4 regions of the Paraburkholderia sp. J63 genome follow, and region 4 is predicted to be linked to each of the others. Evidence: riboswitches for the same ligand, from Rfam matches in the RefSeq annotation. Region 4 holds a riboswitch; each other region holds the start of a gene.

Evidence for each region. Region 4 has a riboswitch for cobalamin ahead of U5775_RS05485 (HoxN/HupN/NixA family nickel/cobalt transporter). Riboswitches for the same ligand answer to the same signal wherever they lie in the genome.
Region 1: it holds a riboswitch for cobalamin, as region 4 does, so the genes downstream of both, cobW (cobalamin biosynthesis protein CobW) here and U5775_RS05485 (HoxN/HupN/NixA family nickel/cobalt transporter) in region 4, are expected to answer to the same signal.
Region 2: it holds a riboswitch for cobalamin, as region 4 does, so the genes downstream of both, cobG (precorrin-3B synthase) here and U5775_RS05485 (HoxN/HupN/NixA family nickel/cobalt transporter) in region 4, are expected to answer to the same signal.
Region 3: it holds a riboswitch for cobalamin, as region 4 does, so the genes downstream of both, U5775_RS28535 (TonB-dependent receptor domain-containing protein) here and U5775_RS05485 (HoxN/HupN/NixA family nickel/cobalt transporter) in region 4, are expected to answer to the same signal.

Annotation. Positions count from the first base shown of each region.
Region 1 covers NZ_CAJMZF010000033.1:6,603-14,283, forward strand. Annotated here, with positions in the region: gene U5775_RS27825 (DUF4136 domain-containing protein) at 1-205, shown strand, start outside; gene U5775_RS27830 (VOC family protein) at 362-736, shown strand; gene bluB (5,6-dimethylbenzimidazole synthase) at 823-1,515, opposite strand; gene U5775_RS27840 (cobyrinate a,c-diamide synthase) at 1,499-2,824, opposite strand; gene cobO (cob(I)yrinic acid a,c-diamide adenosyltransferase) at 2,829-3,431, opposite strand; gene U5775_RS27850 (cobalamin biosynthesis protein) at 3,544-4,029, opposite strand; cobalamin riboswitch at 4,292-4,563, shown strand; gene cobW (cobalamin biosynthesis protein CobW) at 4,823-5,932, shown strand; gene cobN (cobaltochelatase subunit CobN) at 5,995-7,681, shown strand, end outside.
Region 2 covers NZ_CAJMZF010000033.1:22,349-30,029, forward strand. Annotated here, with positions in the region: gene cobG (precorrin-3B synthase) at 1-1,369, opposite strand, end outside; cobalamin riboswitch at 1,552-1,743, opposite strand; gene cbiE (precorrin-6y C5,15-methyltransferase (decarboxylating) subunit CbiE) at 1,826-3,049, shown strand; gene U5775_RS27905 (cobalt-precorrin-6A reductase) at 3,046-3,780, shown strand; gene cobM (precorrin-4 C(11)-methyltransferase) at 3,804-4,535, shown strand; gene U5775_RS27915 (sodium:solute symporter) at 4,619-6,094, opposite strand; gene U5775_RS27920 (DUF3311 domain-containing protein) at 6,091-6,300, opposite strand; gene U5775_RS27925 (MarC family protein) at 6,595-7,272, shown strand; gene U5775_RS27930 (class II glutamine amidotransferase) at 7,331-7,681, shown strand, end outside.
Region 3 covers NZ_CAJMZF010000034.1:78,080-85,760, forward strand. Annotated here, with positions in the region: gene U5775_RS28515 (MFS transporter) at 1-694, shown strand, start outside; gene U5775_RS28520 (M20 family metallopeptidase) at 961-2,397, shown strand; gene U5775_RS28525 (porin) at 2,650-3,888, shown strand; gene U5775_RS28530 (BON domain-containing protein) at 3,922-4,329, shown strand; cobalamin riboswitch at 4,448-4,644, shown strand; gene U5775_RS28535 (TonB-dependent receptor domain-containing protein) at 4,914-6,824, shown strand; gene punR (DNA-binding transcriptional activator PunR) at 6,868-7,681, opposite strand, start outside.
Region 4 covers NZ_CAJMZF010000003.1:276,431-284,111, forward strand. Annotated here, with positions in the region: gene U5775_RS05475 (BCCT family transporter) at 1-1,095, shown strand, start outside; gene U5775_RS05480 (alpha/beta hydrolase) at 1,110-2,066, shown strand; cobalamin riboswitch at 2,232-2,427, shown strand; gene U5775_RS05485 (HoxN/HupN/NixA family nickel/cobalt transporter) at 2,514-3,572, shown strand; gene U5775_RS05490 (T6SS effector amidase Tae4 family protein) at 3,885-4,334, shown strand; gene U5775_RS05495 (hypothetical protein) at 4,331-4,660, shown strand; gene ilvD (dihydroxy-acid dehydratase) at 4,803-6,662, opposite strand; gene U5775_RS05505 (porin) at 6,978-7,681, opposite strand, start outside.

The DNA.
Region 1 (7,681 bases), on a different contig from region 4:
CGTGGAGAAACGCGACCGCAACGCCGACGCGCAGCAGGCCCTCCCGTACCTGGTCGCCGGCGCGCTCGCGCGGCTGCCGTATGCGGGGGCGCCGCAATGGCGCGTGAAGCTCAAAGAGGCGGCGCCGGGCGTCGATCAAACCGGCGGCCAGGCCGGTGCGCCCGCCATGCCCGCCGTGATCTCCGTGACGCCGCTCGCGCAATGACGCCGTCGCCCGCGCGCTCGGGCGCGGGTCCGCACGCGCAGGCATGCGCAATTTTCCCCAGGCCGTGCGCCGGCGTCGCGTACTAAACTGATTTCCTGGTCCTCGCGGCAACGGTTGCCCGCAGGCGATGAGTTCCGCATGGAACGGGAGACGGACATGTACGACCACGTGGGTTTGCGCGTGCAGGATCTCGCACGCAGCTTGCGGTTCTACGAGGCGGCGCTGGCGCCGCTCGGTTATGGCGTTTGCGTGCGCTACGGCGACGATGTCGGCATCGGCAAGCCTGGCACACCGAAGTTCTGGCTCCACACCGTGACGGCCAGCGGGACCGATAAACCGCGCGGCGTGCACGTGGCGTTCGCGGCGGCGAGCCGCGCCGAAGTCGACCGCTTCCATGCCGCCGGCGTCGAGGCGGGAGGCGTGGACAACGGGGCGCCGGGACTGCGGCTCGACTACAGCCCCGATTACTACGGCGCCTTTCTCATCGACCCGGACGGCAATAACATCGAGGCCGTGACTTTCGGCGCTTGAGCGGCAGCGATGCCGCGTCCGGTGCGGTCAAACCGCGCCGGTTCGTGCCGGTTCGTGCCTCAGCGAATTTGTTTAGGCATGCCAGGCTAAGGCGCAGCCGTGCCGGCGTTTTCGCCTCGCGGCGCGTCTTGCGCCGGCTCGTCCGGCCAACGGTTTTCGGAGACGCACTCGCCGAGCGCCCGGCGCTCGGCCCAATGCTCGATCTCGAGCATTGGCTTCGGATAGAACGCGTCGACATGGCCGAGGCAGAGGATCGCCACCGGCTTCGCGCCGGCCGGCATGCGCAGCAGCGCGCGCACTTCGTCCACGTCGAAGATCGACACCCAGCCCATGCCGAGCCCTTCGGCGCGCGCGGCGAGCCACATGTTCTGGATCGCGCAGGCCACCGAGGCAAGGTCCATTTCGGGCAGCGTGCGGCGGCCGAAGACGTGCGTCTCGCGGTGGTCCATCAGTGCGGCGACGAGCAGTTCGCCGCATTCGCGCATGCCTTCCACCTTGAGCTTCATGAACTCGTCGCGGCGCTTGCCGAGCGCGTCGGCCGTGGCGAGCCGTTCGCGCTCGACGGCCTCGTGCAACTGCTCGCGCAACGCCGCGTCGGTAATGCGCACGATGCGCCACGGCTGCATATAGCCCACGCTCGGCGCGTGATGGGCGGCGTCGAGCAGACGCGCGAGCACCGCCTGATCGATGGGGCCGGGCACGAAGTGGCGCATGTCGCGCCGTTCGTAGATCGCGCGGTAGACCGCCGCGCGTTCGGCTTCGTCAAAGGGCTGTGCCATGGAAGAGTGCGGCCGTGAAGGCCGGGTTGGAGGGCCAATAGGCGTGCATATAGGTCGCGACGATGGAGCCGTGCCGGTAGAGCGGCTCGCCGTCCGCGTCCGTTTGCGCATGGCGTGCGCGCAGCGCGGTCGCGAGCGGCGTGCTCACGCGCGAGTAGTGGAACGTGTGGCCGGTGAGCGTGCCGTGTGCGCCGTCGAGCCGCTGCATGCCGAGCGCCGCGAAGCGCTTTTGCATGACCGCTTCGCCGGGCACGAGGCCGAGCATCGGCGTGCGCGTGCCGTCGACGCCGGTAAGCGCGTCGAGCAGATAGAGCATGCCGCCGCATTCGGCTAGGAGCGGCTTCCCCGCCATTGTGTGCGCGCGCAACGAATTCGCGCTGCGCGCGTTGCGCGCGAGCGCCGCCGCGTGGAGCTCGGGATAGCCGCCGGGTAGATAGATTGCGTCCGTATGCGTGGGCGCGGGTTCGTCGGCGAGCGGCGAGAAAAAGCTCACGCGCGCGCCCAGCGTTTCGAGCAGCGCGAGATTCGCGGGATAGAGGAACGAGAACGCGGCATCGCGCGCGATGGCGATGTGCATGCCATCGAGCAGCCGTGGCACGGGCGCGACGTCATCGGCATCGTTCGCATGAAACGCGACGGCTGGCGGCAATTGCGCGAGTTCGGTCTGCGCGAGCGCGTCGGCGGCCCGTTCGATGCGTGCATCGAGATCGTCGATCTCGCTCGCCTGATGCAGGCCGAGATGCCGGTCGGGCAGCGCAAACGCCGCGTCGCTCGCGACGTGGCCGAGCCAGCGGATATCGGCGGGCAGCCCTTGCTGGAGCATCTGCGCATGACGCGGCGAGCCCACGCGGTTGGCGAGCACGCCATGAAACGGCACGTCGGTGCGATAGCGCGCGAGCCCGAACGCGATCGCGCCGAAGGTCTGCGCCATCGAATTCGCGCTGACGATGGCGGCCACCGGAATGCCGAATTTCGCGGCGAGATCGGCGCTGCTCGGCGTGCCGTCGAAGAGGCCCATCACGCCTTCGATCAGGATCAGGTCCGCTTGCGCCGCCGCCTGCGCGAGCAGGGCGCGGCAGCCCGCTTCGCCCACCATCCACAAGTCGAGCGACAGCACCGGCGCGCCGCTCGCGCGCTCGAGAATCATCGGGTCGAGAAAGTCGGGGCCGGTCTTGAACACGCGCACGCGCCGGCCCATGCGCCGGTGCAGGCGCGCGAGGCCCGCCGTGAGCGTGGTCTTGCCCTGGCCCGATGCGCTCGCGCTGATAAAGAGCGCGGGGCACGCGAGTGCTGCTGCCGTGGCGGCCATCGCGTCAGAACTCCACGCCCTTTTGCGCCTTCACGCCTTGCTCGCGGTACGGATGCTTGACGAGCCGCATTTCGGTGACGAGGTCGGCGGCTTCGATCAGCGCATCGGGCGCGTGACGGCCCGTGACCACGACGTGCTGCGTCGGGCCGCGCGCGGTGAGCACGCCGAGCACTTCGTCGAGCGGCAGGTACTCGTACTTGAGCACCGTGTTGAGCTCGTCGAGGATCACCATGCCGTACTCGCCGCTCTCGATCATGTGCTTCGCGGCGTCCCAGCCCTTGCGCGCCGTGGCGATATCGGCGTCGCGGTTCTGGGTGTTCCAGGTGTAGCCGTCGCCCATCGTGATGAAGTCGCAGTGCGCGACGCTGCCGAGAAAATCGCGCTCGGACGTATGCAGCGCGCCCTTGATGAACTGCACCACGCCGAGCTTCATGCCGTGGCCCAGCACGCGCACGGCCATGCCGAACGCCGCCGTGCTCTTGCCCTTGCCGTTGCCGGTGTTGACGATGAGGAGGCCCTTCTCGTGCGTCGCCGAGGCCTGCTTCTTTTCGTGGCCTTCGCGGCGGCGCTGGGTCATGCGTTGGTGCGATTCGGGATCAGTTTTCATCGTCGGGGGCAGTCCTGGGTTGCGGCTTTCGTTGCGGCTTTCGTCGCGATAGTTCTTGCGGTTCGAGCCGAGAAGGTGGTTTCGATCGCGGCTGCGTGGCAGCGCGCCTGCATCATGCGGGAGGCGGTGCGCCGGCTTGCGTCTGTGCTTGTTGCGCGGCTTCGGCGAAAGCGGCGAGCGCGACGGTCACGCCATCGAGCGCGAGCTTGCCGCGCACGAGCGGTCCGCCTCGCGCGGCGAGCCGCGCGCACGGCTCGCATACGCCCTCCACGCCGAAGCGCGCACGCGCCGCCACGCTGGGCGCGCTGGACACGGACTGCATGCCGATGGCGTTCACGCGTTCGCGCGCGAAGGCCTCCAACGGCAGCGCATGCGCGGCGCAGAACGCGAGCAGCGCGGGCTCGGCGGCTTTTGCGTCGAGCGTGGCCACGGTCTTCACGCGTGCGAGCGGCCACGCGCCGAGCGCCGCCTGCACGGCCGCCTCCACCTGCGCGAGCGTCACGCCGCTGCGGCAGCCGAGGCCCAGCGCGAGCGGCGCAGCATTGTGCGCCGACGCGGGGGCGGCGGGCAAGGCGTCGGTGCTGAGGGGGCGGTTCACGTGAGGGTGCGATTTCGAGGGCGTGGCATGCGGGAAGCGCGCGCATTGCGCGGCGGGTCGACTCTGGATGGACCTGCGCGTGCATGCGATTGCGCTCCGGATGCGCGCAACGATAGCACACGGATTCCGGCCTTCGCGCGCGGGCCGCGTTGCGTCAAGGGTAAAACCGGAGCGCGCAGCGGGCCTCGCAAAAGGCCGTTGTGAAGCCCGCTGCACGCCTCGCGCGGCGCACGCGTCGGTTGACGCGCGCGCGGCCCGCGCCTACACTCGCACGCACTCTGGTGCTCGCGTGCGCGTACGTTCTGCACGCAGTTAAACGGGAATCAGGGAGCCATCCCGCCAAGGGCATGGCCAACCTGAACTGCACCCGCAACGGTACAACGAGCGCGTCGGCCGCCAGGCCGATGCAAGCCGCTTCGAAGCATGCAATGCATGCGTGACGCCACTGTGCGAACGGGCCATAAGGTCTGCCGCGCGGGAAGGCGAAGCGGCGCTTCGTCAGTCCGGATACCGGCCAGATACGAGGGACGCGCGCTGCGGGGTTGCGGCGCCGGGTCCATGATTTCCATGCGTCGGCAAGGGCCTGGCCCGCGGCGCGTCTTTGCGTGACACCGGTTACACCGTTGTGCAAGCCTCGCGGCGCACCATGCTTTGCCTTCGCGCGGCCATGCTGCCCGCGCTGTCCGTGCATTTTGCGTGGACGGCGTGCTCGACGGCGCGAACCCGCCAAAGACGTGCGCGCGAGCCCCGCGCGGCGCATCCCACCTGCGGCCCCGCGCCGAAGGAGCACCTCATGCAAACGCAGCACATGCGCAAGATCCCGGTCACCATCGTCACGGGCTTTCTCGGCAGCGGCAAGACCACGCTGCTGCGCCACATCCTCCAGCACGCGGGCGGCCTGCGCGTCGCCGTGATCGTCAACGAGTTCGGCGAGCTCGGCATCGACGGCGAGATCCTGCGCGGTTGCGGCATCGGCTGCGACGAGAACGGCAACGAACAGGCCGGCGCGCTCTACGAGCTGGCCAACGGCTGCCTGTGCTGCACCGTGCAGGAGGAGTTCTTTCCGGTGATGGAGCAACTGCTCGAGCGCCGCGGCGAGATCGATCACGTGCTCATCGAGACCTCGGGCCTCGCGCTGCCCAAGCCGCTCGTGCAGGCCTTCAACTGGCCGTCGATCCGCAACGCGTTCACCGTCGATGCGGTCGTCACCGTGGTGGACGGTCCCGCCGCCGCGAGCGGCCAGTTCGCCGGGAATCCGCAGGCCGTGGACGCGCAGCGCAAGGCCGATCCGAATCTCGATCACGAGTCGCCGCTGCACGAATTGTTCGAAGATCAGCTTGCGTCGGCCGATCTCGTCATCCTCAACAAGACCGATCTCATCGACGCCGCGGCGCAAGACGCGCTCATCGAAGACCTGCGTGAGGAACTGCCGCCGCAAGTGAAGATCGTGCGCGCCCAGCATGGCCAGCTCGATCTGCACACGCTGCTCGGTCTCGAAGCGGCTTCGGAGGAGAGCATCCATCTGCGCCACGACCATCACGGTCCCGCCGACGATCCCGACCATCATCACGACGAGTTCGATTCGGTCGTGGTGCAGGGGCGCGCGAGCTCGCGCGAAGCCGCGATCGAGGCGCTGCAAAAGCTCGTGGATACGCACACGATCTATCGCGTGAAGGGCTTCGCCGCGCTGCCGGGCGCGCCGATGCGCCTCGTGATCCAGGGCGTGGGCCGCCGCTTCGACAGCTATTTCGACCGCCGCTGGAACGCGCAGGAAAGCGCCGCGCAGCAGGACGGCACGATGGCGAGCCGCTTCGTGCTGATCGGCGAGGACCTCGACGCGGCCGTGCTGCAACGCGCGTTCGACGCCGCGCTCGCCGCGGTGCAGACCGCGCCGGCCAAATAAGAAGCATGCCTGGGCACGCAGCGATGCGTGCCCCCTGATTCACTGAAGCCCACGAGAACGCCATGCATTTGCTGCGCACCACGCCGGGCGGTTTCGTCGACGATACGCAGGGCGTCGTCCGCATCGACCAGCAGCCCGCCGAGATCGTCGTGCTCAGTTCCGCCGACACGACGCTCGCCTTGCTCGCGAGCGTCGTGCCGCGCCTGCCCGCAGGCTTCCCGAGCGTGCGGCTCGCGAACGTCACGTATCTGCGCCAGCCCGCTTCGGTGGACTTCTATGTAGACGATGTCTTGCAGCACGCGCGCGTGGTCGTGGTCGATCATCTGGGCGGCGAGACCTACTGGCCTTACGGCATCGAGCAGGTCGTCACGCTCGCGCAAAAGCGCGGGCAATTGCTCGCGATGTTCTCGGGCGACCTCCAGGAAGATCCGAACCTGATCGCGAAGAGCCGCGCTGCGCCCGAGTTCTGCCGCCTGCTATGGCGCTATCTGCGCGAAGGCGGCGCGGCCAATGCCGAAGGCTTTCTGCGCGCGCTCGCGTGGCAGGCGTTCAAGTGGGGCGCCGAGCCCGCGCCGCCCGTCGCGTTCCCCGCCGCCGCGCTCTATCACCCGCAGCGCGATATCGCGACCATCGACGACTGGCGCGCGCGCTGGCAGCCGGACGCGCCCGTGGTGGCGATCCTGTTCTACAAGGCGCACCTGCAGGCGGCCAACACGGCCGCCTTCGACGCGCTCATCGACGCGCTCGCCGAACGCGGCATGAATCCGCTGCCGCTCGCCATCACGTCGCTCAAGGACGCCTTGAGCCGCGACGTGCTGGAGCGTCTCACGGCCGAGCACGCGGTTTCGCTCGTGCTCAACACCACGGCGTTCGCGGCCTCGTCGCTCGACGACCCCGAGCCACTCGCGATCGCGGGCGACGCGCCCGTGCTCCAGGTGATCCTGAGCGGCGGCAATCGCGACGACTGGCTCAAGGACAATCACGGCCTCAATTCGCGCGACATCGCCATGCATATCGCGCTGCCCGAAGTCGATGGCCGCGTGATTACGCGCGCGATCAGCTTCAAGGGTCTCGCGTACCACTGCAAGGCAACCCAGGTGGACGTGGTGCGCTATCAGCCCGATGCGGAGCGCGTGGCGTTCGTCGCGGAGCTCGCGCGGCGCTGGTGCAGGCTGCGCCAATTGCCGAACGCGCAGAAGAAGCTCGCGCTCGTGCTCGCGAACTATCCGATGAGCGAAGGGCGCATCGGCAACGGCGTGGGGCTCGATACGCCGGCCTCGGTCGTGGGCATCCTGCGCATGCTGCGCGACGAAGGCTATCAAGTGGCCGAGCTGCCCGAGGACGGCGAAGCGCTCATGCGTACGCTCACGCAGGGCGTGACTAACGATCCCGGCACGCGCGCGCTGCGCCCCGCATGGCAGAGCCTCTCGCTCGACGACTATCGCAAGCGCTTCGCGCACTTGCCGGTGGAGGCGCAGAACGCGCTCATCGCGCGCTGGGGCACGCCCGAGCAGGACCCCGCGGTGCGCCGCGGCCGCTTCATGATCGCGGGCTGGCGCTGCGGCCAGGTGTTCGTCGGCATCCAGCCCTCGCGCTCGCGCGGCGACGACAGCTACGCGAACTATCACGACGCCGAACTCGTGCCGCCGCACGCGTATCTCGCGTTCTACTTCTGGCTGCGCGAGACCTTCGGCATCGACGCGATCGCGCACGTCGGCAAGCACGGCAATCTCGAATGGCTGCCGGGCA
Region 2 (7,681 bases), on a different contig from region 4:
CGGCGGCTTCGATCGTCAGGTGGTGCGCGACCAGGCGGCCGAATGGCGCTGCGCCCGTGTCGCGCTCGTAAAGGTCGTAGTGGCCGGGCGCCGTGGCGAGCAGCGTGAACGCGGCCTGATGCGCGGCCGCGCACGAGCGCTCGCAGCCGCTCAAGTGCACATGCACATCGGGCGGCAGTTGCGCGGCGAGGCGCAGCGCGTCGGCCTTGGTATCGGCGCGGCTCTTCGCGCAGCCCGCCGAGCCCGTGCAGGCGATCGTGCGCGCGAGCGGATCGGCGCTGTCGCAAACGAGGCCGAGCGCGCGCAGGCGCTCGATTACCGCCGGCATGGCGCGTTGTGCCACGTTCGGCAAGATCGCGCCTTGCCAGGGCGTGATGCGCAGCGTGGCGTCGCCGTGTGTTTCGGCGAGTGTGGCGAGTGCGTGCAGCGTCGCGGCGTCGAGACGCGCGCGCGGCGGCTGGCAGCCGATGTAGCCCAGGTCACCCATGTTGCCCGTGTCGAGTGCATTCAGTGCATGGGCGCCGAGGCGCAGCGAGAGATCGACCGGCCTGCGTTTCCATGCACGCAATGCGGCTTCATCGCCGGGACCGTTGCATGCGATAACACAATCCGCGTGATGCTGGGCACGTTTGAGCACCGCATCGGCATCGTGCGACGCGAGCACGTCGCGCATGCGTATTTGTTCCGGCTGCGCGAGGTCGAGGAACGCATGCAGCAGCGCGCGAATGAGCGCAGGCGCGTGCGCGGATGCGACCGTGCCGAGCGCACCGCCGTCGCCAGGGCAGCCCGCAAGGCCGAATGCGAAGCGCACGCCTTCGGCATCCGGTGTGGCCGCGAGCCAGATATCGTGCGGATGATCGAGCGCCGCAAGACGCTCGCCGCCATCGAGCAGCAGCGCGAACTTGGGCGAGAGCGCCGCGAAACGCGGCTCGCGCTGCAGCATCGCGACGATGGGCGCGGCGAGCGCGGTGGTGTCGAGGAGCGCGTCGGGATCGAGTCCGGCCAGCGGGCTCAGCATCAGATTGCGCAATTCGTCGGCGGTGCAGAGATGGCCATGCTCATGCACCGATGCCTGCGGGCCCAGGCCCGCCGCAACCAGCGCCTCGGTGAGCGCCGCTTCGCTGCCCGCGCGCACGCCGCGCACCTGCACGTTCGCGCGGTTGGTCAGCTCGAGCGTGCCGCTCGCGTGCGCGAGCGCGGCCTCGGCGATCGCGTGCGCCTGCGCGGCCGTGAGCACGCCGCCCGCGAGGCGGATGCGGCACAGGCCGCCATCGCGCGCCGCGACCACACGCACGAGCCCGGGGCACGCCGAACGGCGCGCCGCGGCCAGCGCAGCAGGAGACGAAGCGGGCTTCGAGTCGTGATTCAAGGGACACCGTGTAGGCAGCGCGCGCTGCGCCTCGCATGCCGCCGCGACCACGCTGCGAAGGGGCGCATGGGCGAAGGGGCGATTGCGGAGGGCGCCACGCGAAAGCGCAAAAAACGCGAAAGCGTAAAAACGTCCACGCGCTGCGGTCGAAGCCGGTACACCCCGCCAGGCTTCGGGCGCGCGAGAACAAACGTTCGGCCGGCAGGTCTCCTGGCTCGCAGGTCGTCAACCGCATCGGCCTTCCCGGTAAAACCAGTGGCTTGGGTGGAGGCGGTCTCGCTGCTCACAGTCGCGGGGGCGGCCACAGCTTCGCTGTGTTCCCTGATCTGCCTTCGGGCTTTCGCCCTTCAGGCGCCGGCGGAAGCGGTATTATGCCCGTTTTCCGGCGCGATTCGCGAGTCAGGACGGCTCTCGCGCGGTGCGAAACTGAACCAGACTGAACGAATGGGAGCGCGGATGCAGGGCAGGCGGGCGTGGCTGACGGTGATCGGCATAGGCGACGACGGATACGCGGGGCTCGGGCGCGAGGCGCGGCGCGCGCTCTTCGCGGCCCAGGCGGTGACGGGCGGCGCGCGTCATCTGGCGATGCTGCCCACGCGCGTGCAGGCGCTGCGCGAGCCCTGGCCGCAGCCGTTCAGCATCGAGCCCTTGCTCGCGCTGTGCGCAACGCACGAGCGCGTGTGCGTGCTCGCGAGCGGCGACCCCATGTTTTACGGCGTGGGCGCGACGCTCGCGCGTCACGTCGCGGCGGGCGAGATGAACGTGCTGCCCGCGCCGTCGTCGCTCTCGCTCGCGGCGGCGCGCCTCGGCTGGGCGCTCCAAAATACGGCCACGGTCTCGCTCGTCGGCAGGCCGCTCGATGGGCTCAGGCGTCATCTCCATGCGCGTTCGCGCGTGCTCGCGCTGAGCGCCGATGGGCGCACGCCCGCGGCGCTCGCCGCCTTCCTCGCGGCGCAAGGCTATGGCGCGACGCGGCTTACCGTGTTCGAGCATCTGGGCGGCCCGCTCGAGCGGCGCATCGAAGGCCGCGCCGATGCGTGGCATGCCGATGAAGTCGCCGCGCTGAACCTCGTCGCGTTCGAGTGCGAAGCCGATGGCGCAGCAGCAGCGCGCGCATGGACGCTCACGCCCGGTCTGCCCGACGACGCCTATCGGCACGACGGCCAACTCACCAAGCGCGACGTGCGCGCGCTCACGCTCGCGCGCCTCGCACCCACGCCCGGCGCGCTACTCTGGGACGTGGGCGCGGGCAGCGGCTCGATCGGCATCGAATGGATGCGCTCGCACGCGGCTTGCCGTGCGATCGCGATCGAATCGAATGGCGAGCGCCAGCGCTTCATCGAGCACAATCGCAGCGCGCTGGGCGTGCCCGCGCTGCAACTCGTGGCGGCCCGCGCGCCCGACGCGCTCGCGGGTCTCGCCGCGCCCGACGCCGTGTTCGTCGGCGGCGGCGTGACCGTGCCGGGCGTGCTCGAAACTTGCTGGGCGCGCTTGCCGTCGGGTGGCCGGCTCGTGGCGAACGCCGTGACCGTGCAGAGCGAGGCGGCGCTCGTGGCGTGGCGCGCCCAACACGGCGGCACGCTCACGCGCATCGGCATTGGCGAGGCGGAGCCGCTCGGGCGCTTCGATACGTGGCGCCAGGCGCTGCCCGTCACGCTCTACGAAGCCGTCAAGCCATGACGGCGCGCATTCTGCTGCTCGGCGGCACCGGCGACGCCTTGCGCATTGCGCGCACGCTCGGGCCCGGGCATGTCTACAGTCTCGCGGGTCTGGGCCGCGTGCCCGCCGATCTCGCGTGCGCCGTGCGCGTGGGCGGCTTCGGCGGCGCCGAGGGTCTCGCGCGCTATCTCGCCGACGAACGCATCGCGCGCGTGCTCGACGCGACGCATCCCTACGCGGCGCAGATCAGCGCGAACGCGGCGCGCGCCTGCGCGATGGCGCAGGTGCCGTACTGGGCGCTGCGCCGCGCGCCGTGGCAGCCGCAACCCGGCGACGACTGGCGCGGGGTGGACGGCTGGCCGGGCGTGATCGAGGCCATCGCGCCGTTTGCGCGCGTGCTTTTCACGCTCGGCCGCGAGCCGCTCGTGCATCTCGACGAAGTCCCCGCGCGTCAGCACTGGACGGTGCGTTGCCTCGAAGCGCACGCGGGACACGCGCGCGCCCGCGTGATCGACGCGCGCGGGCCGTTCACGCTCGAAGGCGAGCGCGCGCTTTTCGAGGCGGGGCGCTTCGAGGTCGTCGTGAGCAAGAACAGCGGCGGTGGCGCCACCGAGGCCAAGCTCGCCGTCGCGCGCGAGCGGGGCTTGCCCGTGGTGATGATGCGGCGGCCCGCGCTGCCGCCCGCGCAACGCGAGTTCGAATCGGTGCAGGACGCGCTCGATGCGCTCGCCGCGCTTGCACAGCAATCCTGACTAAATCAGCGGAGTTTCCACGCATGAGCGTTTTCTTCATCGGCGCGGGGCCGGGCGACCCTGAGCTGATCACCGTGAAAGGGCAGCGCCTCGTGCGTAGCTGTCCCGTCATTCTCTACGCGGGCTCGCTCGTGCCGCCCGCCGTGCTCGACGGCCATCGCGCGCACCAGGTCGTGGATACCGCGCCGCTCACGCTCGACGAGATCGTCGCGCTGCTCGAAAACGCGCACGCCCAGGGCCACGACGTCGCGCGCGTGCATTCGGGCGATCCGTCGCTCTATGGGGCGATCGGCGAGCAGATCCGGCGCTTGCGCATGCTTGGGATTCCTTATGAAGTCGTGCCCGGCGTGACCGCGACGGCGGCCTGCGCCGCGGCGCTCGGCAGCGAACTCACGCTGCCCGGCATTTCGCAGACGCTGATTCTCACGCGCTACGCGACGAAGACGTCGATGCCCGAGGGCGAAGCGTTGGGCGAGCTCGCGCGTCATCGCGCGACGATGGCGATTCACCTGGGCGTGCGCCATATCGCGCGTATCGCCGATGAATTGCGTCCGCATTACGGCGACGATTGCCCGGTCGCGGTGATCTACCGCGCGAGCTGGCCCGACGAGGAGCGCGTGACGGGCACGCTCGCGGATATCGTCGAGAAAGTTCAGGCCACCGACATCGAGCGCACCGCGCTGATCCTCGTGGGACGCGTGCTCGGCGCCGAGGGGTTTGCCGATTCGACGCTTTACGGCGCATCGAAGCGGTAAAAAAACACCGCGAATCCCCGCATAAAAAAACGGGCGGCGCAACGAATGCGCCGCCCGTTATCGACACCCACCCTCCACAAGATTCAGTGCGCGCCCGCGTGCTTGTGATCCGCGTGCGTATGCGGCTGCGTAACCGCGCTCACGGCGGCGAGCACGACGATATTCACGCCGAGCGCGAGAAAGCCGATGTTGATGTCCTTGAACGCATCGGACGCGAACGGGATCAGTTGCCCGACGCTCACGTGCAGCACCGTGGTGATCACGACCACCAGTACGCCCGCGAGAATCCCGCAGAACGCGCCCTGTTTCGTCGCACGATTGCGCGTCGCGAGGCTGCACACCAGCGCCGGGAACAATTGCGTGACGAAGTTGTAGCCCATCAGCAGGAGCGCGACGATGGTCTCGCCGCCCTTGAGCGTGAAACCCACCGCCACGAGCGCGATCACGGGCACGAACAAGCGCGCGAGCTTGGCGACGCGCGCGTCGTCGGCGTTCTTCATCAGCGCGCCGCGATAGACGTCGTTGGCGATCAGCGTCGAGGCCGTGGTGAGGATCATCGAGCCCGGCACGAGCGCAGTGAGCACGCCCGCCGCGCCGATCACGCCCACGAACCACGGATCGAAGGTCTGCAGCGAAAGGCGGAACAGCGAGAGGTCGATGTCGGTGCCCTTGAGGCCCGGCACCTTGAGCACCGCTGCGAAACCGCAGAAGAACACGAACAGCAGGATCAGCTGATAGAGCGGCAGGATCGCGGCATTGCGGCGGAAAATGCGCTCGTCCCTCGCGGTGTAGACCGAGCCGAACGTGTGCGGCCACATGAAGAAGCCGAGCGCCGCGAGCAGCGTCGTCGACTGGAACCACGACACGCCCTGGCCTTTCGCGGCGAAGCTGAGGAAGCCGGGCTTGGCCGCGTCGATGGCGCGGAACATCTCGGCGTGGCTGCCGTAATAATGAACCGGCAGATAGATGCCGAGGAACACGGCGATGGCGAGAATCATCGTGTCCTTGACGACCGAGTTCCACGCGCAGCCGCGCACACCCGAGACGATCACGTAGGCCGTGACCACCACGGCGCCGATCCAGATCGCCACCGTCGACGAAATCGCGCCGTACGAGGCCGTCGTCACGATGATGCCGAGGCCCTTGAACTGCAGCACGAGATACGGCACGAGCGCGGCCACGCCCACGCATGCGACCAGCACGCCGAGCGCGGGGCTCTGATACTTGCGCGTGAAGAAGTGCGGCTGCGAGACGAGCCGGTGCTCTTTCGCGTAGCGCCACACGGGCGGCAGCATCCAGTACGAGAGGATGTACGCGAGCGTCGCGTAACCGAGGATGTAGTAGACGGGCGCGCCCTTGCCGTAGGCGAAGCCGCTGCCGCCGAGGAACGTGAAGGTGGTGTAGATCTCGCCCGCCATCAGCAGGAACACGAACGCGGTGCCGAAGCTGCGTCCGCCCACCGACCACTGCTCGAGGCTCATGTCGTGCCCGCGGCGCGCGCGCATGCCCAGATAGAGCGCGACGAGCGTGATCGCCGCGATGATGATGAGCGCGCTCATGATCGCACCTCGGCATCGGGCGCGACGCGATTGGCCGGATCAAGCTTGTAGACGATGCCCATGATCGCCGAGGTCAGCAGGACCCACAGGACGATCCACGCCAGCACGAGCGGCATGCCGAGCACGAGGGGCTCGGTGCGGTTGACGAACGGCACGCCTAGCAGGATGCCGATGAAGGGGAGCGCAGCGAGCAACCTCAGTGACATGGCAACTCCTTTGGGTAAAAGGGAAACGTCGCTTCGGGTTCGGTCGAATCACTCTATGCCCGCGAATGCGCCCCGTAAAGCTGCCAAAAATCCCGATGCGCCGGCCCGAAGGCGAAGCGGTGCAAGCCGCGTGCCGCCGCTGCGCCCAAATGCGGGCATGGTGCGTTGCGTCATGAAGCCCGTGGTTTGCGCGCCGGCGCAGGCATCCAGGAGGCACGGCGCGCGCCGCTCCGGTTACACTTCACGCTGCCCGGCGGCGCCATCGGAGCCCGCCGTGTCTAACGGATTGCCTACATGATCGCCAGCCTGATTTCAGACATCCTGTTCGGTTTTACCGGACTGATCAGCATCATCAACCCCATCGGCATTGCATTCGTTTTTCTCGATCGCACGGCCTCGCTCTCCGACGAAGAACGGCGTCTGCTCGCCAAGCGCGTGGCCACCAACGCCTGCTTCGTGCTGCTCGCGGCGTTCTTCGTGGGCACGCCCATCCTGCATTTCTTCGGCATTTCAATGGAGGCGCTGCGCATCGGCGGCGGCCTCGCGGTGGCCGTGAGCGGCTGGCAGATGCTCAACGCGCCCGAGCCCGAGCCTTCGATAGCCGATCATCCGGTGAAGCCGCTCAGCGCCGCATCGGCCTCGGGCAAAGCCTTCTTTCCGCTGACGATCCCGCTCACCACCGGCCCTGGCTCCATCGCCACGGCCATCGCGCTCAACGCGAACCGCACGCACAAGCTCTCGGCGTTTCTGCTCTCGGGGATCGCCTCGGTGGCGATCTCGGTGCTCGTGATGTTCGTGATCTATTACGTCTACAGCCGCGCCGCGCGCCTCGCCCATTACCTGGGCGCGGAGGGCACGCGCGTGGCCATGCGTATCTCGTCGTTCCTGCTGCTGTGCATTGGCGTGCAGATCATATTGACCGGTCTCGACGGCTTTCTCACGCCGATCGCGGGGCTGCGCGCGGGCGGCTGAAGACTGAACGGCGCGCGCGCCGGCCGTCATCCGGGCTCGTTGAAAGTGGAGGTTCACCATGTGCCGCTGGCTCGCTTACACCGGTAATGCGGTGCCGCTCGAAACCGTGCTGTTTCGCGCGCGCCATTCGCTGATCGACCAGAGCCTGCATTCGACGCTCGGCGCGACCACCACCAATGGCGACGGCTTCGGGGTCGGCTGGTATCAGCATCCGCACGACATTCCGTATCGCTATCGCAGCGTGCATCCGGCCTGGAACGACCGCAACCTGCGCGAGCTCGCGCGGGCCGTGCGCTCGCCGATGTTCATCGCGCACGTGCGCGCCGCCACGCACACGCCCGTGCAGGAGACCAACTGCCACCCGTTTCGCCATCGGCGCTGGATGTTCGCGCACAACGGGCTGATCGAG
Region 3 (7,681 bases), on a different contig from region 4:
CTATATCCGCCGCCGGCTGAACGAAACGCACGTCGAGACGCAGCGCGAGGGCAGCGCGTTCCGCGAGGTCGTCGGCCATTATCTGGGCCGCACCGTGCTGGGCTCGCTGATGCTGGTCGGCAGCACCTCGATGCTCTATATCCTCGTGTTCTACATGCCCGCCTATGCGGTACGCACGCTGCATCTGCCCATGGCGACTTCGTTTCTCGCGGGCTGCGCATCGGGTCTCGCGATGATCGTGGCGGCGCTCATCTCGGGCCGCTGGATCGTCGACCGCGTCGCGCGACGCAAGCCGCTGTTCGCCGCGACGTCGCTCGCGTCGCTCGTCTGCATCTATCCGGCCTTTCGCATGCTGATCGCCGCGCCTTCGGTCATGACGATGGTTGTGATCGTGACCGTGGTGATGGGGCTCGCCACACTCGGTTCGCTGGCGTTCTTCCTGCTCGTGATGGAAGCTTTCCCGGCGCGCGTGCGCGTGACCGCGCTGGCCGTGATCTATAGCGTGGGCGTGAGCCTTTTTGGCGGCTTCGCCCAGTTCAACGTGACCTGGCTGCTGCATCGCACCGGCGATCCGATGTCGCCCGCCTGGTACCTGCTCGCCAGCGGCGCGCTGAGCCTGTTTGCGCTCTGGCGCTTCCCCGAAGAACGCGTGGACGAAAGCGCCGCGCCTTCCAGGCCGCCGCAGTCGCCTTAGCCGCCCACCTTAGCCGCCGTGTTGGCCGATTTTGGCCGCCCTGGCTGCCCGACCGCCTTTGCCGCCGACCAGGCGCGCCTGATCTAACCCGCGCGCCGCGCCCATTTTCCCCGGCGCCTGACGATTTGCCTGGCAGTCCAGATCGTCAGACAGACGGCGCATGCTTCGCCCCGGCCATGCACGCGATGCATGCCCCGATTCACCTTCGCCTGCGGGTCCCGGGCACACGCCCGGCCCCGCGGCCCATCCTGCCCACGGAGAACATCATGACAACCCTTGCGCCCGCACTCGACTTCATCGACCGCCAGAGTGCGAACTTCACCGCGCTCTCGGACCAGATCTGGAATCTCGCCGAGCTGCGCTACGAGGAGCATGCTTCCGCCGACCTGCACGTGAAACTGCTCGAGGAAAACGGCTTTCGCGTCACGCGCGGCGTGGCCGGCATTCCGACCGCCTTCGTCGCCGAGGCTGGCGAGGGCGGCCCGACGATCGGCATCCTCGGCGAATACGACGCCCTTTCGGGCCTGAGCCAGGAAGCCGGCGCGCTGACCTGCCAGCCGTCGAGCGAGATCACCAACGGCAACGGGCACGGCTGCGGACACCATCTGCTCGGCAGCGCCGCGCATCTGGCCGCCGCCGCGGTCCGCCATCATCTCGCGACGAGCGGCCAGCCCGGCACGGTGCGCTTCTATGGCTGCCCCGCCGAGGAAGGCGGGTCGGGCAAGACCTTCATGGCGCGCGCGGGCCTGTTCGACGATCTCGACGCCGCACTTTCGTGGCATCCGCACGTCTACACGGGCATTTTCCCGGGCGGCTCGCTCGCCAATATCCAGGCCTACTTCCGCTTCACGGGCAAGGCCTCGCATGCAGCGGCGGCCCCGCACCTGGGCCGCAGCGCGCTGGACGCCGTCGAGCTCATGAACGTGGGCGTCAACTATCTGCGCGAGCACATGCTGCCCGAGGCGCGCGTGCACTATGCGGTCACCCAGACGGGCGGCCTCTCGCCCAATGTCGTGCAGGCCAATGCCGAGGTGCTCTACCTCGTGCGCGCGCCGCGCAATGATCAGGCTACCGAACTATTCGAGCGCGTGAAGAACGTGGCGCGCGGCGCGGCGCAAATGACCGATTGCACGCTCGAAATCGTCTTCGACAAGGCCTGCTCCAATCTGCTCGAAAACACGGTGCTGAGCCAGTTGATGTACGAGCACCTCGAACGGCTCGGCACGCCGCCCTTCAGCGCCGAGGAATTCGCGCTCGCTGGCGCGTATCAGAGCGAGACCCTGTCCGCCGCCGACGTGGAGGCGTCCACGCGCTCGCTCAACCAGGCCTGGCGCAATCCCAAGCCGCTGTTCGACCGCGTCGACCCTTATGTGCCGAACAAGGGCCGTCCGATCGCCGGCTCGACCGACGTGGGCGACGTGAGCTGGATCACGCCCACGGCGCAATGCCATACCGCCTGCTATGCGTTCGGCACGCCGCCGCATTCGTGGCAATGGGTCGCGCAAGGCAAGACGGCGCTCGCGCACAAGGGCATGCTGCTCGCGGGCAAGACGATCGCCGCGACCGCCATCGACCTGTTCGGCGCGCCCGATACGCTGGCCCAGGCGAAGGTGGAACTGCTAGAACGGCGCGGCGGCAAGCCCTACGTCTGCCCGATTCCCGACGACGTCGCGCTGCCGTTCGAACGCGAAACGCGTCGATAAGCGCAAAGCGCGCTGCGTCGTTGCTTGAAAGCGGCGCGGCGCGCGCCTGCCGGGCGGCGTGAACCCGTTCGAAACCCAAAACCGAAACATCGTGGCAATACCGCCAAACCATTAATCAGGAATCCGTATCGACTCAAATAAATCGAAAAAAACACCCCGAAGCCGCCGACGAGTTCTTCTCGCGCCATTCACTCGCCGCGGCCGCCCGCTTCTGACCATTCCGACCATTCTGACCCATCCCTAGAGCTATAAATGTCAGCCAGCCGCCTTTCGACGCGACGCGCGCCGCAGCCCCGCCGCGCGCGCCTGCGCACCTTCTCCACGGGCCTGTGCCCCACGCACCTTGCCTGCGCCGTCGCGCTGGGCGCCGCCAGCTTCGCGGCGCGCGCGGACACGAGCAAGCTGTTCCTCTTCGACTATCTGCAAGGCCTGCCCTACGCAACGAGCGCCGCCTACACGCCGGGCGTCACGCTCTACGGCGTGGTGGACGACGCCATCGGCTACACCAAGGGCGCGCACAGCGCGTTCGTGCAGCAAAGCGGCGGCGAGTGGACCTCCAAGGTCGGCCTCTATGGCGTCGAGGATCTGGGCGGCGGCTATCGCGTGCGCTTCGCGCTCGAAAACGGCTTCAACTCGGCCACGGGGCAACCGGGCAGCGCAGGCACGCTGTTCAACCGCGAAGCGTGGATCGGCATCGGCTCCCAACGCACCGGCGAGCTCAAGCTCGGCTTGCAGGACGACGTGGGCGTGCCGCTGTTCATCGACGTGTTCGGCGAAGTGGGCTCGGTTTCCGCGCTCGGCTATCTGCTCCAGTGGACCAGCGATCTCGGGCCGGGCGCGAGCTACGAGCCGGGGCGCCTGCCGAGCGCGATCAGTTACTCGTCGCCGTGGTTCGGGCCGCTCAACGCGCAGTTCGCCGTGGTGCTGCACGGCGCCCAGCCCGCAGCGCCCACCTTCGCGACGCGCAGCGCCGCGCTCAATTATTTCGACGGACACCTGTTCGCCACGCTCGCCTATATCGGCAATTACGGCCAGAACGCGCTCGCGCCTTCGCAGTACGTGCGCACCGACAATTACGCCGCCGGGGTGTTCTACGATGCCGGCCATTACGTGCTCTCCGCGGGCTACAGCTTGCTCGCGCCGCGGCTCGAAGGCGACCGCGTGGCCTCGGTCTATTCGCTGGGCGCAATCTACCGCTACCAGCAGCGCAACGATTTTCGCGTCGAGCTCGCGTATCGCACGGTGAGCGGCTTCAACGACCGCTCGCTCGGCGTGACGCTCGGCTACGACTACAACCTCTCCGCGCGCACGGCGCTCTACGTGCGCGGCGCGCTGGTGCACAACACCGGGTCCGCGCCCGCTTACGGCAACGCGCCGGCGCAGCAGCCGACCGTCGACAACATCGCAAATGCCTATATGGGTCCGGGCGGCGTGATGCAGAACTACCGCTCGCCGCATGTCGTGCTCATCGGCATGTATCACAAGTTCTGAACCGCGGAACCCCACATCCCAGCAGGAGAAAACATGTTGCTACGAACCGGTATCCGGATGGCCGCGATGACGCTGCTGATGAGCGCCTGCGCCAGCGCACTCGCGCAAGGCGGCGCGCCCGCGGTCAGCTCGCAAAGCGCCGCCGCGCCGCCCGCCGTAAGTGCACCCACTGCACCCGCTGCGCCCGCCGCAACCGCCGCAACCGACCGCCAGCTCGCCGCCGCCGTGCGCCACGCCTTGCATGCGGCGCGCAAGCACGGACTCAAATCGACCTTTATCCGCGTGCGTGCGCGTGACGGCGCCGTCACGCTCTCAGGCATCGTGGCCGCGCAGGAGCAGATCGCGCTCGCGGTTTCGGTGGCGCAGGGCGTGGCTGGCGTGCGCACGGTCATGAGCCAGCTCCAGGTGCGCAGTGACGGCGAAATGAAAGGCAGCCAGTAGCGACGCGCATGCCGGCGCACCGCGGACCACGCAGGCTCGACCCGGCTCGACGGGCGTTTTCGCAACACCCGATGCATGACGGTAGACGCCCGGAGTTGACGCGCATGAAGCGCGCCCATTACCCTTGCGCCCTGATGGTTCCCGGCGACGGGATCAAAAGGGAACGCAGGGGGCGCCTCGCCGCCCCGAGTCTGCGGCTGCCCCCGCAACTGTGAGCGGCGAGTCCGTGCCGAAATGGCCACTGGGAAACCGGGAAGGCCGGCAATGGGCGCCGACCCGCGAGCCAGGAGACCTGCCATCGACCGAGGTCCAAGCAGCCGCAAGGGGCGGGGTGTCCCGAAGCGCCAGCACCGCACGCACGCGGTCGCCCGTTGCAAGGACAGCCCGACCTCAGGATCAGTCGAATGTCCGCCATGATTGAAACGGCTCCCGCCGAGAGAGCCCGTCGCCGCATTGGCCATGCCGTTGGCCACGCAGTTGGCCAGCGCGTTGGCCACAGTGTTAACCACATTCCGCCGGCTGCCGAAACCTCCACCACCACAGCCCGCGAGCCGACGCTGCGCCTGCTCGCGACCGCCTGCGCGATGGCCGCTTGCGCGTGGCAAAGCGCGCACGCCGCCGACGGCGCGCCAGCGGCGCAGCCGCCATCCGCCATCGCCGCCGACGACACCAGCACCACGCTGCCGAACATCCTCGTGGTGGGCGACACGCAGCATCTGCCGCAATCGTTCGACCAGCGCTACGCGAGCACGCAGGTGCTCACGCGCGAGGACCTCGACCGCCTCTCCCCCGCCGACCCGAGCATCACGCAGGCCCTCGCGACGCTGCCGGGCGTGACCGTCGCCCAAAGCGGCGGCCCCGGCACCCTGGCGTCGGTGAGCATTCGCGGCTCGTCGCCCGAGCAGGTGGCCGTGTTCATCGACGGCATCCGCATCGGCTCCGCGACCACGGGCACGGCCGAGTGGGCCGATCTGCCGACGGAAGCGTTCGACCGCGTCGAGGTGATCTCGGGCCCGGCCGCCGCCTCGTTCGGCGCGGACGCGGTGGGCGGCGTCGTGCAGCTCTTCACGCGCCGCGCGTCGAATCAGCCGAACCGGACGACGGTTTCGTTCGGCGGCGGCTCCAACAAGACCTTCGACACGCAGTTGCGCACCTCGGGCACCGTGCCATCGAGCGGCCCGCTTGCGGCGCTCGGCGGTCTCACGTACTCGCTCGGCGTGCACGACTACAACACGGCGGGCATCGACGCGACCCGGCCCTGGGCCTATGGCCACGAGGACGGCCGCAATCCGTATCACGCGCAGGACGTCGACGGGCGCCTCGGCTACGCGCGCGATAACTGGTCGATTTCCACGTTCGCGCTCTATCACGCCTCCGACCTTTCCTATGACAATGCGGGCGGCAACGACCGGCAGCGCAACCATCAACTGACGACGGGCGCCGCGTTCCACCTCGACATCACGCCGTTTACGCAATTCGATCAGTCGGTGGGCTATGCGACCGATCGCGAGTTCATCTACTCGAACGATCCCACGATCCCGACCGACGAAATCGACTCGACGCGCCTCTCCACGTCGACTTCGATCACGCACCAGGAGAGCGGCCACACGCTGTTCGGCCAGCCGCTTTCGGGCGAGAGCAAGCTCGCCTACGACTTCTCGCGCGAGCTCGCGTTTCTGCCCGTCGACATTCCGGGCGGCCTGCCCGCACGCAACGATTCCGCCATCTCGCTGCACCAGTCGGCCACGCTCGGCAACGTGACGCTGTTCCTCGCGGGGCGCCACGAGATCGTCCAGGGGCAGTCGGTGAATACGGGCAACGCCGCGCTCTCGTGGGCGATCACGCCGGTCTACACGGCGCGCGTCTCCTATGGCAATGCGTTCCGTCTGCCGACCTTCAACGACCTCTACTATCCGGGCTACTCGAACCCCAACCTCCAGCCCGAGCGCAGCGACACGGTGGAAGCGGCGCTCGACGCCAACACGTCGTTCGGCACCTTCACGGCGGCCGTGTACGACACGCGCGTGCACGATCTCATCACCTACGATTCGCAAACCTTCCTGCCGGTGAACGTCGGGCGGGCGCACATTCAGGGGCTCGACCTCTCGTACAAGGGCACGCTCGGGAATTACACGCCCGTGAGTCTCGCGGTCGGCATTCTGAATCCGCAGGACGTGACCGACCAGACCTGGCTGAACCGCCGCCCGCGGCAGACCGTGAGCCTCAGCGTCGATCACACGTGGGACGAGTTCCATCTCCATGCGCTGAGCACCGGCGTCTCGCTGCTCTACGGCGGCTCGACTTACGACGATCAGTTCAATACGCTCTATTTACCGTCGTATACGACGGTAAGCCTGCGCGCCTCGTACCAGGTGAATACGCATCTGCTGCTGTCCGCGTCGATATCGAATCTGTTCAACCGGCAGTACATGACCACGTACGGCTACAACACTCTCGGGCGGACGGCGTTCGGCAAGATCACCTATACGTACTGATGGTTCTTGTCGTTCCGATGCGTGACGCGGTTCGAACCCGCGCTCACGAAATCCACTCGGCGTGCAGCTTCTCGCTGTCGCCGAGGTAATCGAGCACCCAGCGCAGAACCGGCGGCGTTTTCTGGCCGTACCATGCGACGCAGCATGGACTAGGCGCCTTGGGCTGCTCGACTGGCTTCTCGATCAGGCGGCCGGACTCGACGAAAGGCCGCGCGAGATGCACGGGCATATAGCCGATGCCGAGCCCCTCCACGAAGCAGTTGATCGCACGCTGCCAGTCCGGCACCACGAGCCGCCGCTGGTTGGGCAATAACCAGGTGTCGCGGCGCGGAATCTCGCGTGCGGTGTCCTCGAGGCAGATCGACGGAAACGTGGCGAGCAGCTCGGCGGAAAGCGGCGATGATTCGGCGGCAAGCGCATGATTCGGACTCACGAGAAACGCCCACTCGATCGACCCCATGTCGCGAAAGCAGAATTCCCCGCCGACGGGCACCGCCGTCGTCGCGCCGATCGCAATATCGGCGCGCCCCGTGGCGAGCGCCTCCCATACGCCGTTGAATACCTCGATACGCACGATCAATTCGACGTTGTCGAAATGCCGATAAAAGTCGGCCATCAACGCATTGATGCGATGACTCGACACGATATTGTCTAACGCAATGGAAAGGCTCGGCTGCCAGCCATTGGCCACGCGCAGCGTTTCGCGGCGAATCTCCTCCATTTTGTTCAGCACGCCTCGCGCTTCGTTCACGAAATGCTGCCCGGCCTCGGTGGGCACCACGTTGCGATGCAGGCGCCGGAACAGCACGACGCCCAGTTCCGCTTCGATATTGCGAACCGCATAGCTCACGGCCGAG
Region 4 (7,681 bases):
AAGAACAAGGGGCTGGGCCTCGCTTCCGTGATCGAGGCGGTGACGGGCTGCCGCGCGAACGGTCCGGTCGGACGATTGATCGACCTGCTGTTCATGCTCTGCATGTTCGGAGCACTAACCATTTCGCTGGTGCTCACCGCCACGACGTTCTCGCGACTGCTGGCCACGCTGACCGGCATTCCCGACACGTTTGCGACCCAGGTGATCATCATTCTCGCGGTGTCGGTGCTGTTCACGCTCAGCTCGTGGGTGGGCATGGACGGCGGCATGAAGCGGCTCAGCCATATGGTGTGCTGGGGCGTCGTGGCGTTGACGCTTTACATCTATCTGGTTGGCCCGACCCAGTTCATCACGAGCAATACGCTTTCGAGCCTGGGCCTGATGTTGACCAACTTCGTCGACATGAGCTTGTTCACCGACCCCATGGGCAACGGCAAATTCACGCGCGAGTGGACGGTGTTCTACTGGCTGTGGTGGATCTCCTATGCACCGGGCGTGGCGCTGTTCGTGACGCGCGTGTCGCGCGGACGCACCATTCGCGAAGTCATCATGGCGATGCTGGTGGGCGGCTGCGTGGGCGTGTGGTTCGTATTCGGCGTGCTGGAGAACTACAGCCTGCACAATTTCATGACGGGCGTCGTCAACGTGCCCGGCGTGCTGAGCCACCAGGGCGGCGAACTGGCGATCAGCATGCTGCTCGACCAGTTGCCGGCGGGCCGCATCGTGATGACCTTCTTCCTCTTCGTGATGGCGATCTTCCTCGCGGCGCACATGGATGCGGTGGGCTACGCGGTGTCGGCCACCTGCACCCGCGATCTGGCCGAGGGCGAAGACCCGGCGCCGAGCGACCGCCTGTTCTGGTGCATCATGCTCACGCTGGTGCCGCTCGCGATGATCTTTTCCAGGGCGCCGCTCAATACGATGAAGACGGCGGTGATCGTGACGGCCATTCCGTTCCTCGTGGTCCTGCTGCTCAAGGCGTATGGCCTGCTCAAGTGGCTGCGCGAGGACTATGGCCATGTTCCGGGGCATCTGATCGAAGAGCGTCACAGTCCGGCGGACACGGTGACGGCCAACAAGCAGCCGGTCGCCTGAGCGAGGAAGAGACGATGCAAAAGCCCTACCCGCTCAGCGACGAAATGCGCGAGTTCGTGGCGACGAGCGCACGCTTTGGCGCCGCGGACGACAGTGTGCAAGCCATGCGCGACGCTTACGATGCGCTGTGCCGGCACTTCACGCCCGCGCGCGATGCGCGCCTCGCCATCGAAGACCATGTGATCAGCGAGCCTGGCCGGCACATTCCGGTTCGCCTCTATCGTCCGGTGGGCGAAGCGCCCGCGCAGGGCTGGCCGTGCGTGCTGTATCTGCACGGTGGCGGCTGGGTGGTGGGCGGCCTCGATTCGCACGAGTTCATCACCGCGCCGATGGCGCGCGATTTGTCCGCCGTGGTGGTGGCGGTCGATTACCGCCTCGCGCCCGAGCACGTGTTTCCGGCGGCGTTCGACGACTGCCTCGCGGCATGGCGGCATCTCCAGGCGCAGGGCGATGCCTGGGGAATCGATACGTCGCGCGTGGTGCTGGCCGGTGACAGCGCGGGTGGCAATCTGGCGGCGGCATTGTCTCTGGAAATTGCGAAGCGCGGCGGGGCAGCGCCGCGCGGACAGGCGCTGATTTACCCGGGCCTGGGCACGGATCACAGCCTGGCGTCCTTCCGTGACAATACCGACGCGCCGTTGCTGAGCACGGCCGATGTCGAATATTTCCTGCGTGTCTACGCGCCCGATCCCGCGAGCCACGACGACCCGCGCCTTGCGCCGCTGGCGGCGCCGTCCTTCGAAGGCCTGGCGCCGGCATTCGTGGCGGTCGCCGAGTTCGATCCGCTACGCGACGACGGAGAGTTGTACGTCGAGCGCCTGCGTGCCGCCGGCGTTCCCGCTCAGTTTCACCTTGGCCGCGGATTGCTGCATGGCTGCATGCGGGCAATGGGACGCTGCCCCGAGACCACCGGACTCTATGAGGCCTTTATCGCGGCGATAGCGGCAATGCTCGAAAGCCGGGCTGCGTAGGTCCAGTTGCGCCTCGGGGCCTTTGAACAGCGTTTCGCCATCGAATGGCTTTCCAGATAATTTCGCATTGGTTTCTATAAAAAGACGCGGAAAGCCATTCGAATGCGCCAGTGGGAGATTGGCGAGTTTTTCCACGGGTTCGATTGACCATCAGGGGCGTGACCGTTACGCTTGCCCGCTGATGGTTCCCGGCGACGGGATCAAAAGGGAACGCAGTGGAGGCCAGCGCCTCGAGTCTGCGGCTGCCCCCGCAACTGTGAGCGGCGAGTCCATGCCGAAATGCGCCACTGGGAAACCGGGAAGGCCGGCACCGGACGACGACCCGCGAGCCAGGAGACCTGCCATCGACCGAGGTCCAAGCAGCCGCAGCGGGCGGGGTGTCCCGATGCGCAAGCACCGCCTCGCGGTCGCCCGTTGCAAGGACAGCCCGACCTCAGGATCTGTCTCATGTCCACTGTTATCGCCAACGCATCCACACCGGGAGCGCTTCGCCGCCGCGTCGCCGGCATTTACCTCGTACTCGCGGCCTTCAATATCGGCGCCTGGATCTGGGCGTTCATTGCTTTTCACGCGCATCCGCTGCTGCTGGGCACCGGGCTGCTCGCCTACGGCTTCGGCCTGCGTCATGCCGTCGACGCCGACCATATCGCCGCCATCGACAACGTGACGCGCAAGCTGATGCAGGACGGCCAGCGCCCCGTTAGTGTGGGCTTTTTCTTCGCGCTCGGCCACTCCGCCGTGGTGCTGCTGGTCACCATCGCGGTCGCGGCGACGGCCGCCGCGCTGGAAAGCCGCGTCGAGGCCTGGAAGGACATCGGCGGCGTGCTCTCGACGAGCGTCTCCGCGCTGTTTCTGTTCCTCATCGCCGCGATGAACGTCATCATCCTGCGCGGCGTCTGGCGCGCGTTCGGCAAGGTACGCCGCGGCGAGCCCTACGACAACGACGACCTGGACCTGCTGCTGAACAGCCGCGGGCTGCTTTCGCGGATTTTCCGCCCGCTGTTCCGCTTCGTGTCGAAGCCGCTCTGGATGCTGCCGATCGGCTTCCTGTTCGGTCTCGGTTTCGACACCGCGACGGAGGTGAGCCTGCTCGGCATTTCGGCGAGCCAGGCCGCGCAGGGGCTCTCGATGGGCGTGGTGCTCGTGTTTCCCGTGCTGTTCGCGGCCGGCATGTCGCTGGTCGATACCACCGACGGCATCCTGATGCTCGGCGCCTATGACTGGGCCTTCGTGCGTCCGATTCGCAAGCTCTACTACAACCTCACCATTACGCTGGTCTCGGTGCTGGTCGCCGTGCTGATCGGTGGAATCGAAACGCTAGGACTCCTTGGCGATCAGCTGAGCCTGAAGGGTGCGTTCTGGGACGCCATCGGCTACCTCAACGATAACTTCAACGACCTCGGGTTCATCATCATCGGCGTGTTCATTCTGGCCTGGGTCGTTTCGTTTGTGATCTACCGGATCAAAGGCTACGACGAGTTGCCGGCTAATTCGGCGGCGCAGTAGTCCAGCAGACCGGATAAGGCTCGGCATGACGGCCGGGCTTAAAGCATCCTGCGCAATGCGTCGTTACGCGCAATCAACTGGTGCTTGATGACCGCGAGCACATGTATCACGACAGTCCCGCGAGAAGCCAAAGAACGCGTAGCCGCCTGGGACCATCAAGAAGCCGCTTGCGAGTTGCGCGGTCAAAAAATTACGCCTCCATTTCCCGCCGCTTTCGGATTAATCCCATATCGCGCGGTCTGTTCCTGCACAAGCATTGTCGTCCAGGGCATCGCCTAAAAAGACCCATTCCGCGACCCAGAAACCGGCGAGATACCGTCATATGCCGATAATCAATGTGCAATCCGATTGAGTATCGCACTGCATATCCTGGGAATCGAGATGAAATCGTTTCGCGGAGAAGGTCAAATCCGCATTGACGGGAAGCGGACCGCGCTCAGGGCAAAAGAAATGGCGGCATGGCTAAAGTTACGCCCGTTCGCTGGCTTGTCAGCGCCGATAGACATTACCGGGGATGGTTGGCAAGCGCGGATCAAGGGCCGCACAGGTATCGTGTTTTTTTCGGGGTACTGGGCGCGCGATACCGACAGGCATGGCCAAACTACTGGCGATCATATCGACTTGTGGAACGGGACAAGGTTGACATCGCCAGGTATCCAAGGACGAGTAAATACGTTCATGCGCTTTATCGTTGGCATACCTTCCGCGTGGTACTCTGACTTAGGAAAATCAAGGCAGATTCTCTTTTGGGAAATCAAGTGAAGCGCGTCGCCTGGTCTATCGCCTACCTGTGCATTGGCATGGTGCTGTCATGGCAATCGGCAATATGGGTTAGCCGATTGTCGCAGCGCTTTTTGTGGCCGTTAATCAATACCAGTTGGCACGATTGCTGGGATATCGAGCACTGCCAGGTGTCGGTGCTGGGCTATGTTTTTATCATCGCGTTTATTGCCGCGCCGAGCATGACGTGGGCGTTTGTCGGATTCAAACAGGCTAATGCCACTTCGTCGCGAAGCGCGATGGTGATCTTGCTTACGCTAGGTACGGTCGGTTTCTATCTGGTTTATTACGCCGCTGTGTGGCGTTGACTACGGGCCGAGTCTGCGTGGATAACTGAAACCGCGCTGCTCAATAAGAAACGCCCCTGCCGCTTGTGCGGCAGGGGCGTTAAATCAAGTCCTGCTCGTTATGCCGTCTGCAATCTTCGCGACGTGTTCCGGCTGAACGGCATCAATCATCGAGCAACGAAAGATCGCGCACGGCGCCCTTATCGGCCGACATCACGAGCTTGGCATAAGCCTTGAGCGCAGCCGACACCTTGCGCGGACGCGCCTTCACCGGCTTCCATCCCTTGGTGTTCTGCTCTTCGCGGCGGCGCGCGAGTTCCTCATCGGAGACGAGCACGTTGATCGTGCGATTCGGAATGTCGATGCGGATCTTGTCGCCGTCGCGCACGAGACCGATCGCGCCGCCGGCTGCCGCCTCTGGCGAGCAGTGGCCGATCGAGAGCCCCGACGTGCCGCCCGAGAAGCGCCCGTCGGTGAGCAGCGCGCAGGCCTTGCCGAGACCCTTCGACTTGATATAGCTCGTCGGGTAGAGCATTTCCTGCATGCCGGGGCCCCCCTTGGGGCCCTCGTAACGCACGATCACCACGTCGCCGGCCTTGACCTTGTCGGCGAGGATGTTCTCGACCGCCTCGTCCTGCGACTCGGTCACGTGCGCCGTGCCTTCGAACACGAGAATGCTTTCGTCCACGCCGGCCGTCTTCACCACGCAGCCGTCGAGCGCGATATTGCCCGTGAGCACCGCGAGGCCGCCTTCCTGCGAGAACGCATGCTCGTTCGAGCGGATGCAGCCTTCGGCGCGGTCGAGATCGAGGCTCGGCCAGCGCGTGTCCTGGCTGAACGCCACCTGCGTCGGGACTCCGGCGGGACCGGCCATATAGAACGTCCGCACTGCTTCGTCAGTGGTACGAACGATGTCCCACTGGTCCAGCGCGTGCTTGAGCGAGGGCGCGTGCACGGTCGGCACGTCGGTGTGCAGCTTGCCCGCGCGCTCGAGCTCGCCGAGGATCGCCATGATGCCGCCCGCGCGATGCACGTCTTCGATGTGGTACTTGTTGGTGTTGGGCGCCACCTTGCAGAGCTGCGGCACGACGCGCGAGAGGCGGTCGATGTCGCTCATGGTGAACTCGATGCCGGCTTCCTGCGCGATGGCCAGCAGGTGCAGGATGGTGTTGGTCGAGCCGCCCATGGCGATGTCGAGCGTCATGGCGTTCTCGAACGCCTTGAAGCCCACCGAGCGCGGCAGCACGCGTTCGTCTTCCTGCTCGTAGTACTGGCGCGCGAGCTCGACGATGCGGCGTCCGGCGCGCTTGAAAAGCTGTTCGCGGTCCGCGTGCGTGGCCACCACGGTGCCGTTGCCGGGCAGCGAGAGGCCCAGCGCTTCGGTCAGGCAGTTCATCGAGTTGGCCGTGAACATGCCCGAGCACGAGCCGCAGGTCGGGCAGGCGGAGCGCTCCACTTCGGCCACTTCGGCGTCGGAATACTTGCTGTCCGCGGCGATCACCATGGCGTCGATCAGGTCGAGCTTCTTGACCTCGATGGCCTTGGTGACGGGGTTGGCGAGACGCGTCTTGCCGGCTTCCATCGGGCCGCCGGAGACGAAGATCACGGGGATGTTCAGGCGCATCGCGGCCATCAGCATGCCGGGGGTGATCTTGTCGCAGTTCGAGATGCAGACCATGGCGTCGGCGCAGTGCGCGTTGACCATGTATTCGACCGAATCGGCGATGATGTCGCGGCTCGGCAGCGAATAGAGCATGCCGTCGTGGCCCATGGCGATGCCGTCGTCCACGGCGATGGTGTTGAATTCCTTGGCTACGCCGCCCGCGGCCTCGATCTCGCGCGCGACGAGCTGGCCGAGGTCCTTCAGGTGCACGTGGCCGGGCACGAACTGGGTGAACGAGTTGACCACGGCGATGATCGGCTTGGAAAAGTCTTCGTCTTTCATGCCGGTGGCGCGCCACAGGGAGCGCGCACCTGCCATGTTGCGGCCGGCGGTGGAGGTCTTGGAACGGTATGCGGGCATCGTGGGTGCTGGAGAGTGATTGCGAAAAAGGTGAGCGGGCCACGGGATTGAAGGCCCCTTGCGCGCCAGTGCGAACAACCTCTTGAGCTGCACTCTGGGCAAGCGGCAATTATCCCATATCGCCCGCAAGGGCGTGCCGGACACCGGTTTCGGGGCGCTTTGGCCGCCGATCTGGCCTGGTTCGGGGCCATCGTTACGCGAGCGGCGCCGCGCGCTTTCGCGATCATCGATCAATAAAAAAACCGCACGCGGAGGGCGTGCGGTTCGTGCCGATCTTGCCGATGCGGGACCGAGGCAACGGGCCCGCACGCGCCATCAGAAGATGTTGCGCAGGCCGATCGCGACGCCGGTCTGGTTGTTGCGGCCCGGGAAGTCGGCCGTCGAGGCGCCCGTGGCGCGCGTGAAGTCGACCGTGCCGTAGACTTCGGTGCGCTTGGAGAGCGCGTATTCGGCCAGCACGACAGCCGAGTAGCGCACGCCGGTGCTCAGGGTCGAGCCGTCCGCGTTCAGCGCGTTGCTGGCGTGGTCGTAGTAGTAGGCGGCCGTCAGCGTGAGCGGCGAAGTCACTTGCCACACGGCGCCGGCGTAGAGGCCGTTGTCGATGCGGTTGGTCTTCGTCACCGGTGCCTGGAAGTTGAACGCCGGCGAGCCCGTTGCGCCCATGTACATGTCGACGATGCCGGTGTTGTCCTGGCCCCAGAGCCAGCCAGCCATCGCCTTGACCGGGCCGATCTGGTAGACCGCGCTCACGTTGACCACGCGGTACTTGTTGTTCGCGAGGTCGCTGTTCTGCTGGTAGCCGACGTCGAGCGAGGCCGGGCCGTAGGTGTACGCCGCCGTGAAGCCGTACATGTTGTTCGCGCCGGTGCTGCCCGCCACGCCGCCGAAGCTGTACATGCCTTCGACTTCCAGACCGCCGAAGTGGCCGTCGTACTTGACCGAGTTGTTCTCGCGCAGGCCGTAGCCGAGCGCGCCCGGCAGCCAGCTATCCTGGTCGAAGTTGCCGACGGTCAGCGGGT